3 regions of the Paenibacillus sp. S28 genome follow, and region 1 is predicted to be linked to each of the others. Evidence: riboswitches for the same ligand, from Rfam matches in the RefSeq annotation. Region 1 holds a riboswitch; each other region holds the start of a gene.
The links. Region 1 has a riboswitch for thiamine pyrophosphate ahead of IAE55_RS14380 (ABC transporter substrate-binding protein). Riboswitches for the same ligand answer to the same signal wherever they lie in the genome.

Region 1 (3,276 bases):
GCACTTTGTGGACACCTCCAAGAGCGGCAAGCGGCGCTGGTGCAGCATGGAAACTTGCGGCAACCGCCATAAGGCGGCCGAATTTTATGCGAAGAAGAAGCAGCGCGAGAACTAAAAAAAGCCTGGGATCGTCTGATAGACATCCCGGGCTTTTTTTAGTGGTTCTATTTCGTTGCTGACTGCCCTTCATTGATATGGCGGACACTCAGCAGTTTAGCTCCTTTGTCCAACGACTTGTAGGAGTATGTCGATAAGTACGTTCTTCCGACCTCTAACAAGTTCCAAGTATTTTCATTATCGACTTTAATTTTAAATGCTCCTTCTTCTTTACTATGGGTTTTCTCGGCGACAATCCAATATGTCGAGCCAATGAGCTGCTTATCGAGTATCGTTATGTCCCCTCCACTGGATGATGGCCCGGTACATGCTGTCAACATACACATGAAAAGCCATGCCGCAATTATTTTTTTCAGGGCCCTCTTCCCCCGTTCCTGACTATTTCAATACCTAACGATGCCACCAAACAGCCTATAATTTATAAACAATGATGTTTGCATAAAGTTGCCTTACAACTCGGATTTAAATGCTATAATGGCCTTAATTTAGGGCAATCCCATTACTTATAAGTACTATGAAAAGGAGCTTATACATATGGCTAATAAACGTTTGGATCATGTCGGCATCGTCGTACGGGATTTGGAGTCAACCATCCGATTTTATACCGAGATCGTGGGCCTGGAGCTGAAAGGCCGCCTGACGCACACCAATGGCGTGTTCCAGCTGGCGTTTCTCGGCTTCGGGGACAGTAACGAGACGGAAATCGAGCTCATTCAAGGCTACAGCTACGACCTGCCGGCCGAAGGCACGGTGCACCATTTTGCGATCCATGTCGACGACATTCAGAAGGAATTTGAGCGGATCCAGGCACTGGACGGCGTGGAGCTGATCGATCAGGAAATCGTGACCCTGCCGAACGGATACCAATATTTCTTTATCTATGGTCCGGAAAAAGAATGGATCGAATTTTTCCAGAGATAATCTGGAATCGGGCGGATGTCTGGACACCCCCATGGGGATGGACTATAATATGGGAGGAAAACAACCCAAAAACCTTATAGAATCCGGGGTGCTGGAATCGGCCGGCTGAGATTGTATCCCTTCAAGATACTGACCCTTTTAACCTGATCTGGGTAATGCCAGCGTAGGAAACCGTTTGTCACGGCATACAAGCCGTGCTGATCTTGCGCATGTGAAGCGTCCCGTTTACGGGGCGTTTTTTTCATTCATACTAGTGAAAAACGGGATTACGCCTTGCGAATGCTTCTATGATTCAGCCACTCAGATCGGCTCACGATTCTAAATCTAACAAGGATAGGGGATCACCGGCCGATGCTTCCACAGAGAGAATAAAGAACGGCCGGATATCGAAGGAGAGAGAAAGCCATGAAGAACAAATCCATCGGCCTGCTGCTGCTGGTCTGCATGCTCATACTGGCGCTTGCCGGATGCGGCGGCAGCCAGAACAATACGGGCAGCGGAGAAGGCACATCCGCTTCCGATAGCACGGCAGGCCAGGACAACACCGCAGCGAAGCCGCTGAAGGACGTCAAAGTCGTCCTCGACTGGACGCCCAACACGAACCACACTGGGCTCTATGCTGCCAAAGACTTGGGCTATTATAAAGAAGAAGGCTTGAACGTCGAGATCGTGCAGCCGGGCTCCACCGGCGCCGACGCCATGGTCGCTTCCGGCAAAGTGCCTTTCGGCGTAAGCTATCAGGAGAGCGTGACCCAGGCCCGCACGCAGGGCGTGCCGCTCGTCTCGATTGCGGCGGTCATCCAGCACAACACGTCGGGCTTTGCCGCACCAGTCGACCGGGGGATCAAGACGCCGAAAGATTTTGAAGGTAAAACCTACGGCGGCTGGGGCTCTCCTGTTGAAGAAGCCGTTATGGGCTCCATCATGGGGATCGACAAGGCTGACGTGAAGAAGGTGAAAATCGTCAACATCGGCGACGCCGATTATTTTACCGCCGTGAAACGGGACATCGATTTCGCCTGGATCTTCTACGGCTGGACCGGAATTGAAGCGAAGCTGCGCGGCGAGCCGCTGGACATGCTGTATGTTAAAGATTATTCCGAGAAGCTGGACTACTATACGCCGGTGCTTGTGACGAACGAGAAGCAGATCAAGGAAGACCCTGAGCTGGTTAAGGCGTTTATGCGCGCGACCGCCAAAGGCTACCAATACGCGATCGACAAGCCGGAAGACGCCGCCAACCTGCTGCTGAAGGACGTGCCGGATCTCGACAAGGAACTGGTGATCGAAAGCCAGAAGTGGTTAAGTCCTAAATACCAGGACGACGCAGCCCGCTGGGGCGAGCAGAAAGAACAGATCTGGAAAGGCTATTCCGACTGGATGTACGAGCACAAGCTGCTGGATAAGCCGCTGGACGTGAAGAGTGCGTATACGAACGACTTTTTGCCGGAACAATAAGCCGCCTACAACCCAAAACATCCGTAACCAATGAAGAGAGGAAGTTGATTCGCATGGCCAATACGCTGTTAAGCATCCAGGTGATCCCGAAGACGCCGGGCAACGAAGATTCTTATGCTTACGTCGACCGCGCCATTGAGGTCATTCAGCAGTCCGGCGTGAAGCATGAGGTGCACCCGCTGGAAACGACGATGGAGGGCGAGCTGGAGGAGCTGCTGGACGTCGTGCGCAAAATGCACGAAGCTCTGGTGGCCGCAGGCAGCCCGAGTATCATCTCCCAGGTCAAAATCGCCCATAATCCCGGCGGAATCAGCATGGACAAGCTGACGGAGAAGTACCGTCCATGAGAAGCTGGTGGAAAAACGTATGGCCGCCCCTCGTGGCGGTCATCTTCTTTTTGCTCGTATGGCAGCTGCTGACCTCCCTGTTCCATATTGAACAATGGATTTTGCCTGCGCCGAGCGACATCGCCCGGGAAGCCGCGGCCGCTTCCGGCGGCTTGTGGGAGCATGTATGGGCCACGCTGAAGCTGACCGTATTCGGCTTCGCCATCGGAACCGCCATCGGGCTGGTCATCGCACTGATTCTGCATTTGATTCCGTTTTTAAAACAGGCGCTGTATCCGCTGCTCATTCTAAGCCAAAATATCCCGACCATCGCCCTCGCCCCCCTGCTGATGATCTGGTTCGGCTTCGGCCTCCTGCCCAAGCTGATCGTCATTACGCTCGTCTGCTTTTTCCCGGTGGCGGTCGCCGCCCTTGGCGGCTTGAAACAGACCGA
Region 2 (3,276 bases), on a different contig from region 1:
CGCTTTCTGGTAGGCGGACGAGCAGATCGTGCCCCCGCTTTCGCCCCGGGTAAAGAAATCTTCTTCGGTGACTTCTTTGGCCTCCGTATGGTGGGCCACAAAGACAATGTCGACCTTTTCGTATTGGCGGCGCAGGAAGCGGGTCATCCAGAAGAAGAAGCTGCGCGCACAGTATTTCTCAAACGTGCCCATCGACCCGGACGTATCCATCATCGCAATGATGACCGCGCTGGAATGGGGAACGACGACGTCCTCCCACGTTTTGTAACGCAGATCGTCGGGGCTGATATGGTGAATTCCCGGCTTGCCGCTGGTGGCGTTGCGCCGCAGGTTTTCCAGGATCGTCCGCTTCTTGTCGATGTTGGACTGCATGCCTTTTTTGCGGATGTCGTTGAACGTGATCGATTCGGTTTCGACTTCCTGCTGCTCTTTCGGCTTCATATTCGGCAGCTCCAGCTGGTCGAACAGCATATTTTCCAAGTCTTCCATGCTGACCTCGGCTTCCATAATGTCCTGGCCGGGCTGGTCGCCGGCTTTTTCGCCTTGACCCGGCTTTTGCACCGGATCCCTGCCCAGCACGTCTCCCACCTGGCTGTCGCCGTCTCCCTGGCCGACATGCTTTTGCTTCTGGTAGTTATAAATGAAACGGTATTCATCGAGGCTCCGGATGGGTACCTTGATGATTTGCTTACCGTCCGACATCACGATGTTTTCTTCTGTGATCAGGTCGGGCAGGTTCTGCTTGATGATTTCCTTAACCTTCTCCTGATGGCGGACCTGATCCTGGTACCCTTTCCGGTGCAGTGACCAGTCCTCCTTGGACACCACAAACAGCGAATGATCGTCTGATGGCATGTTCAGGCACCTCCCATGTTCCCATACTCAGCACAAACTTTGGCTTGTTAAACATTTATATTCACGGGCGGGGATGATATGTGATGACGCAAGAGATAAAATAAGAAGTTTGCCGCACCCAAATATATGAAATTTTGCGAGAATCGCTGCTATGGATGAGATAGGCGTTCCGATGCCGGTGATCTCACTCTGGCTATTGCCAAAAGTCAGCAGTTTGGGCTATAGTGGTTGTGAAATTAAATAGGAATGCGGGTGCTGGATGAAGTCCGGCTGAGATGGCAGCCTTATGCTGCGGACCGTTAATCTGATCCAGGTAATGCTGGCGTAGAGAATATCATTCGAATTGCGGTGCCATTCGTGTATTTCTCGAATGGTTTTTTTGTGTTAACCGGGTAAGAGGGCGCTTTCGCAAAATGAGGGCTTACCCTTCGCGATGATAGAAGCCGGCATGAAATGGAGGGAAAGGCAAAGGAAAGAGAGGAGAAGCAGTCATGGTCGATTTTCGTCTGTATGCGATTACCGGCGAGACGTTCCATCCGGGACGCCGGCTGGTGGACGTGATGGAGCAAGCCATTCGGGGAGGCGCGGATATCGTTCAATTCCGCGACAAAACAAGCGGCAGGGAAGAGCTGCTGCGCAAGGCGGCGGAGTTGCGGGAGCTGACCCGCCGCTACGGTGTTCCTTTTATCGTGAACGATCACGTTGATATCGCGATGGAGGTGGACGCCGACGGGATTCACCTCGGTCAAGGTGATATGCCGATCGCGGAAGCCAGAAAGCTTGTCGGCTCCAAGATCATCGGCATATCCACCCATGCAATTTCGGAAGCGCAGCTCGCCGAAGCGGAAGGGGCGGATTATATCGGCGTCGGGCCGATCTATGCGACGGCTACGAAAGCCGATGTGGTGGATCCGGTCGGTCTTTCGTACATTCGGGAAGTCGCCGGGGTCATCAAGATCCCTTTTGTGGCGATTGGCGGCATCAAGCTGGGCAACGTGGACGAAGTGATCCGGGCCGGTGCGAGCCGCGTCTGCGCGGTGAGCGAAATCGTCGGCAGCCCTGACCCGGAAGCGGTATGCCGGGCGTTCATTCACAAGCTTGAAGGTAGAGGAGGAGCGGCGGATGGAACTGGTCATTAACGGAACAAAGCGGGAGCTGGCGGCCGAGACGGTAGCCGATGTCCTCCGCCTGCTGGGGCTGTCCGGCAGGCCGGTCATGGTGGAAGCGGACGGACAGGTGCTGAAGATCGAGCAGTGGGAGACGACTCCGGTTGTGCCTGGAATGAAGCTGGAGCTGGTCCATTTCGTAGCGGGAGGTTGAGGGGAAAAATGAGCAGAGATAATTGGCAGGTTGGCGGACAGGAACTGTCGTCGCGGTTATTTTTGGGGACCGGGCTGTTCCCCGATCCTTATGTGCAGATGGAGGCGATCAAAGCTTCGGGAACCGAGGTGCTGACGTTCGCTATCCGCCGGATCCATCTCGATTCGGTGGAGGATGACTCCATTCTGCAGCATGTGGAGCCCCAGAAATACATCTATCTTCCCAACACGTCCGGGGCGACAACGGCTGATGAGGCGGTCCGGATTGCCCGCCTGGCGCGGGCTTCGGGACTCAGCGACTGGATCAAGGTGGAGATTAGCGCCAATAAGCGGACGCTCCTGCCCGATCCGATTGAAACGTTAAAAGCGACGGAAATATTGGTCAAGGACGGTTTTACGGTACTGCCGTATATCTCCGACGATCCGGTGATCTGCAAAAAGCTGGAGGATGCCGGGGCAGCCGCGGTTATGCCCGGCGCAGCGCCTATCGGGACCGGCCTCGGCATTCTGAATCCGTACAATCTCGGATTGATCGTGGAGGAGCTGTCGGTCCCTGTCATCGTGGATGCGGGGCTGGGGACGGCCAGTGACGTGGCGCTCGCGATGGAGCTGGGAGTCTCCGGCATTCTGATGAATACCCCGGTGGCCAAAGCCAAGGACCCCGTGATGATGGCCCGGTCGATGAGGCTGGCGGTTGAGGCGGGGCGTTTGGCTTACTTGTCCGGGCGGATTCCGAAGAAGAAATATGCTTCGGCCAGCAGCGGCCTGGAATCGCTCGTCATCGAATAAAAAAGGATGGACAGGGGGGCTGTAACAATGAGCGGAGACATCATCGTCATGGGCGGCGGCATCATCGGATTATCCTGCGCGCTGGAGCTGCGCCGCCGCGGCCTGCACGTCACGCTGCTCGAAAAAGGACCTTGCGGCGGGCAGGCCTCCGGCGCGGCGGCAGGGATGCTCGCTCCGTATTCAGAGAACGTGGAGTCGCCGGACGAGTTCTTCCGGTTGTGCCGCGAGAGCTTGTCGCTGTATCCGCAATGGCAGCAGGCGGTGAAGGACATCTCCGGCGTCTCCTTCGAATATGCCGAAACCGGCAGCTTGT
Region 3 (3,276 bases), on a different contig from region 1:
GGCAACGCTCAGCCTGCGTTTCTGTCCGGTCGAGAGCTGATACGGGTGCCGGTTCTCCAAGCCGTGCAAATGAAACGTCTTAAGGCAGTCTTCGGCTCTACGCTCCACCTCAGCCCGTGACATGCCGCCCTGCATATGAAGGGAAAAGGCCGTCTCCTCCAGTACTGTCTGGGCCACAAACTGAAACTCCGGGTTCTGAAACACGAACCCGATCCGGTCCGAAGGGCAGGTCCGCTTCCTGCCCCTTCCCTGCAGCAGCCTGCCTTCCAGCACGTAGCTGCCGGCTGTCGGAAGAAGCTGCATTAGGCTCAGCAGCAAGGAGCTTTTCCCCGCTCCGTTAGGACCGACAACGGCGACAAAATCGCCGGCATATACCTCCGCCTCTTCCACCATGATCGCCGGCGCATCTCCGCGGAGACCGACAAACCCCCGCAAGGAGAGGACCGGCGCCGCCAAGTCCGCACCTTGCTGCGGGGATTGCACTAAGCCGCTGTTCCATGTATCCCCGTGACGGATATAATCCTCCCAAACGCCGGGATACCAAATGCCATTTTCCTGAAGGGCACTGCGGTACGCCGTGAAGATTTCGGCCGGCTTGCCGTCGGCCAGAATGCTTCCGTCCGGCGCGAACAGAACGATCCGGTCGACCCAATTCACGATTTCTTCGATCCGGTGCTCAACGATCAGCACGGTCCGTCCGGCCGATACGCCGCGAACAGCCTCCCAAATTTGCCTTCTCCCCTCGGGGTCCAGCAGCGCCGAGGGTTCATCCAGAAGGAGCACCTCCGGTTCCAGCAGAAGGACCGAAGCGAGCGCGAGCCGCTGCTTCATCCCCAGGGACAGCCGTTCAATCGGAGTGTGCAGCTCTTCAAGGTCCAGGCCGACCCGGCCGAGCGCCTCCCGCATCCGCGGCACCATATCCTCCCTGGCTACTTGGCGGTTCTCCAGCACAAACGCCAGCTCCTCATCGACATACGGCATGCAGAACTGGGTATCCGGGTCCTGAAATACATACCCGCACGAGCGGGGCTTCCGGATGTCCGCATATTTGAGCGGAACGTCAATGACCGCCGGAATCAACCCGCCGAGCACCTGCAGCAGCGTCGATTTCCCGCATCCGCTTGGGCCGAGCAGAAGCACTTTTTCCCCGGCCGGCACGGACAGGGAAACATCCTTGAACACGAACGCCTTCTCACCCGGAAACTTCAGGCGCAGGTCCGTTACCGAAACGGCAATTTGCCCGCTCCCTTGATCCGCCCTTTGATCCGCTACTTGACCCGTCTCATGCACCGCCGAATGCTGCATCGTCACGACACCCCGGTTAGTCTCAGTCATGATCGAGCGCTTCATAATCCTTGGCTGTCACCGGCCGGAGCAGCTGGGTTACTCCGGTTGCTTCCAGCGCTTTGGTCAGGGCATACGCCAGGTACCCTGCGAGTACCGCCGAGCTGATTAACCGCATCACGTACTTGAACACGATCATCCATGTCGTATAGTCCGTGACGTAGCCGTAGTACACATCCACCAGGAATGATCCCAATCCCGAAGCCATACCAGCCAGCGCCGCTACCCCCATGGAGAATTTGCGGTAGCGGAACAGGGCGAAGATCAGCTCCGCGGCAAGACCTTGCGCCACGCCGTAAATCGCCAGCTGAAGGCCCCATTCACTGCCGAACAGAATTTCTACGTGAGCCGCGGCAACCTCGGCCAGGAGGGCTACGCCGGGCTTGCGGATCAGCAGCGCGGCAAGCGTCGAAGCGAGGAACCACATGCCGTACATCAGCTCATCCGCTTGGAAAAACAGCGGCTTGAACAAGTCGTTCACCGAACCCCAAAAATGGTACACCACCCCGATCACGAGGGAGAGCAGAATCGTCACGAGCAGGTCGCTGAGCTTCAGCCCCTTCGGCCGATCCATCTGCATCGTACTGCTGTTCATTTGACAACATCCTTTCTTTTTCCAAAGTTGGGCAATAAAAAAACCCCCTGGATAAGCGAGGGAGATCGTCAAATAAGCCCATAAAAGGACTTGAATTCTCTACGCTGGCATTATCCAGATCAGATTCCCGGTCAGCAGCGGTTCATTAGCTGCACTCTCAGCCCGATTCGCTCGAGCTCCCGTATTCCCATATGTACACAGATGAACGCAAGGCGCGGCATCGCCGGCTCCTGGTCCCGAAGCCATCGCCGTCCAAAGCGATGAGATGCTTGGGTTCGATTCCGTGTAACAGGCACCTCGCCGCGATGAGTCGGCATCGGGCCCGTATTGATTCCAAAATACATGATCCTCGAAGGATTGGCAATACCATTTTTCTCCGGGGCGGTTTCCAGCATTTGTTGCATATTGATTTGATAGCCGTTCTATGTCAATATATTCAGAGTGCTACAGGCACGTATGGAAGGGAGATTAGGCATGACAAAGAAATTACTGCGGCTCATGACAGAGCTCTCCTCGCGAAAGTGGCTCTCTTCCATGATGGGACGCTTCTCGCACAGCCGGTTCAGCAGAGGGGTCATCCCTACTTTTATCAAAAGCTATCAGATCCCGGCGCATGAAGCGGAGAAAGAAATCTATGAATACCGCACGCTCAACGAATTTTTTTCCCGGCGGCTGAAGCCCGGCATGCGTCCCGTTCACGAAGGCGAGCACGTACTCACGAGCCCCGTCGACGCCATGATCACCGCAATGGGTGAAATCACCTCAGGCACGATTCTGAACGTGAAAGGGCAGGATTATTCGGTGGCGGAGCTGCTTAATTTCTCTCCCCACCTGGAGTTATATAAACATGGCTATGTCTTTGTGCTGTACCTCAGCCCTACCGACTACCACCGGATCCACTCTCCAATCACAGGCGTGAAGGTGGAGAGCGAGCATATCAAGGGACGATGCTACCCGGTCAATGATTTTGGCATGACCCAGATGAAATCCGTGCTGTGCCGCAACGAGAGGTTGATAACGTACATCAAGGGAGCCCTGGGAGAAGTCGCGGTCGTCAAAGTCGGCGCCATGAATGTCAGCAGCATCCGCTACGACGACGAAACCGCCAATTCTTGGCATAACGGCGATCCGCTCGCCTATTTTGAGTTCGGTTCAACCGTCGTGCTGCTGATCCAGGACGGCGCGTTCACCCCGCGGACAGACCTCCGGACCGGAGATCATGTCCGCATGGGCCAGCTGCTCGGTCAGCTGCACCCGCCTAAAGGCTGAACCGGAAGCGAATCCGGCTCAGCCTTTTTTGCTTAGGAGCGCGAGCATAATCCGCTGAAACCACCGGC

Region 2: linked by a shared signal. The riboswitch ahead of thiE (thiamine phosphate synthase) and the one ahead of IAE55_RS14380 (ABC transporter substrate-binding protein) in region 1 are both predicted to bind thiamine pyrophosphate.
Region 3: linked by a shared signal. The riboswitch ahead of IAE55_RS20860 (ECF transporter S component) and the one ahead of IAE55_RS14380 (ABC transporter substrate-binding protein) in region 1 are both predicted to bind thiamine pyrophosphate.

Annotation. Positions count from the first base shown of each region.
Region 1 is NZ_JACVTM010000005.1:164,570-167,845, reverse strand. It holds gene IAE55_RS14390 (CGNR zinc finger domain-containing protein) at 1-115, shown strand, start outside; gene IAE55_RS14385 (VOC family protein) at 652-1,038, shown strand; TPP riboswitch at 1,113-1,225, shown strand; gene IAE55_RS14380 (ABC transporter substrate-binding protein) at 1,444-2,496, shown strand; gene IAE55_RS14375 (thiamine-binding protein) at 2,550-2,843, shown strand; gene IAE55_RS14370 (ABC transporter permease) at 2,840-3,276, shown strand, end outside.
Region 2 is NZ_JACVTM010000003.1:18,339-21,614, forward strand. It holds gene yhbH (sporulation protein YhbH) at 1-855, opposite strand, end outside; TPP riboswitch at 1,094-1,203, shown strand; gene thiE (thiamine phosphate synthase) at 1,347-1,994, shown strand; gene thiS (sulfur carrier protein ThiS) at 1,978-2,175, shown strand; gene IAE55_RS08675 (thiazole synthase) at 2,184-2,963, shown strand; gene thiO (glycine oxidase ThiO) at 2,991-3,276, shown strand, end outside.
Region 3 is NZ_JACVTM010000009.1:7,951-11,226, forward strand. It holds gene IAE55_RS20855 (ABC transporter ATP-binding protein) at 1-1,335, opposite strand, end outside; gene IAE55_RS20860 (ECF transporter S component) at 1,328-1,939, opposite strand; TPP riboswitch at 2,019-2,132, opposite strand; gene asd (archaetidylserine decarboxylase) at 2,414-3,208, shown strand; gene IAE55_RS20870 (SDR family oxidoreductase) at 3,227-3,276, opposite strand, start outside.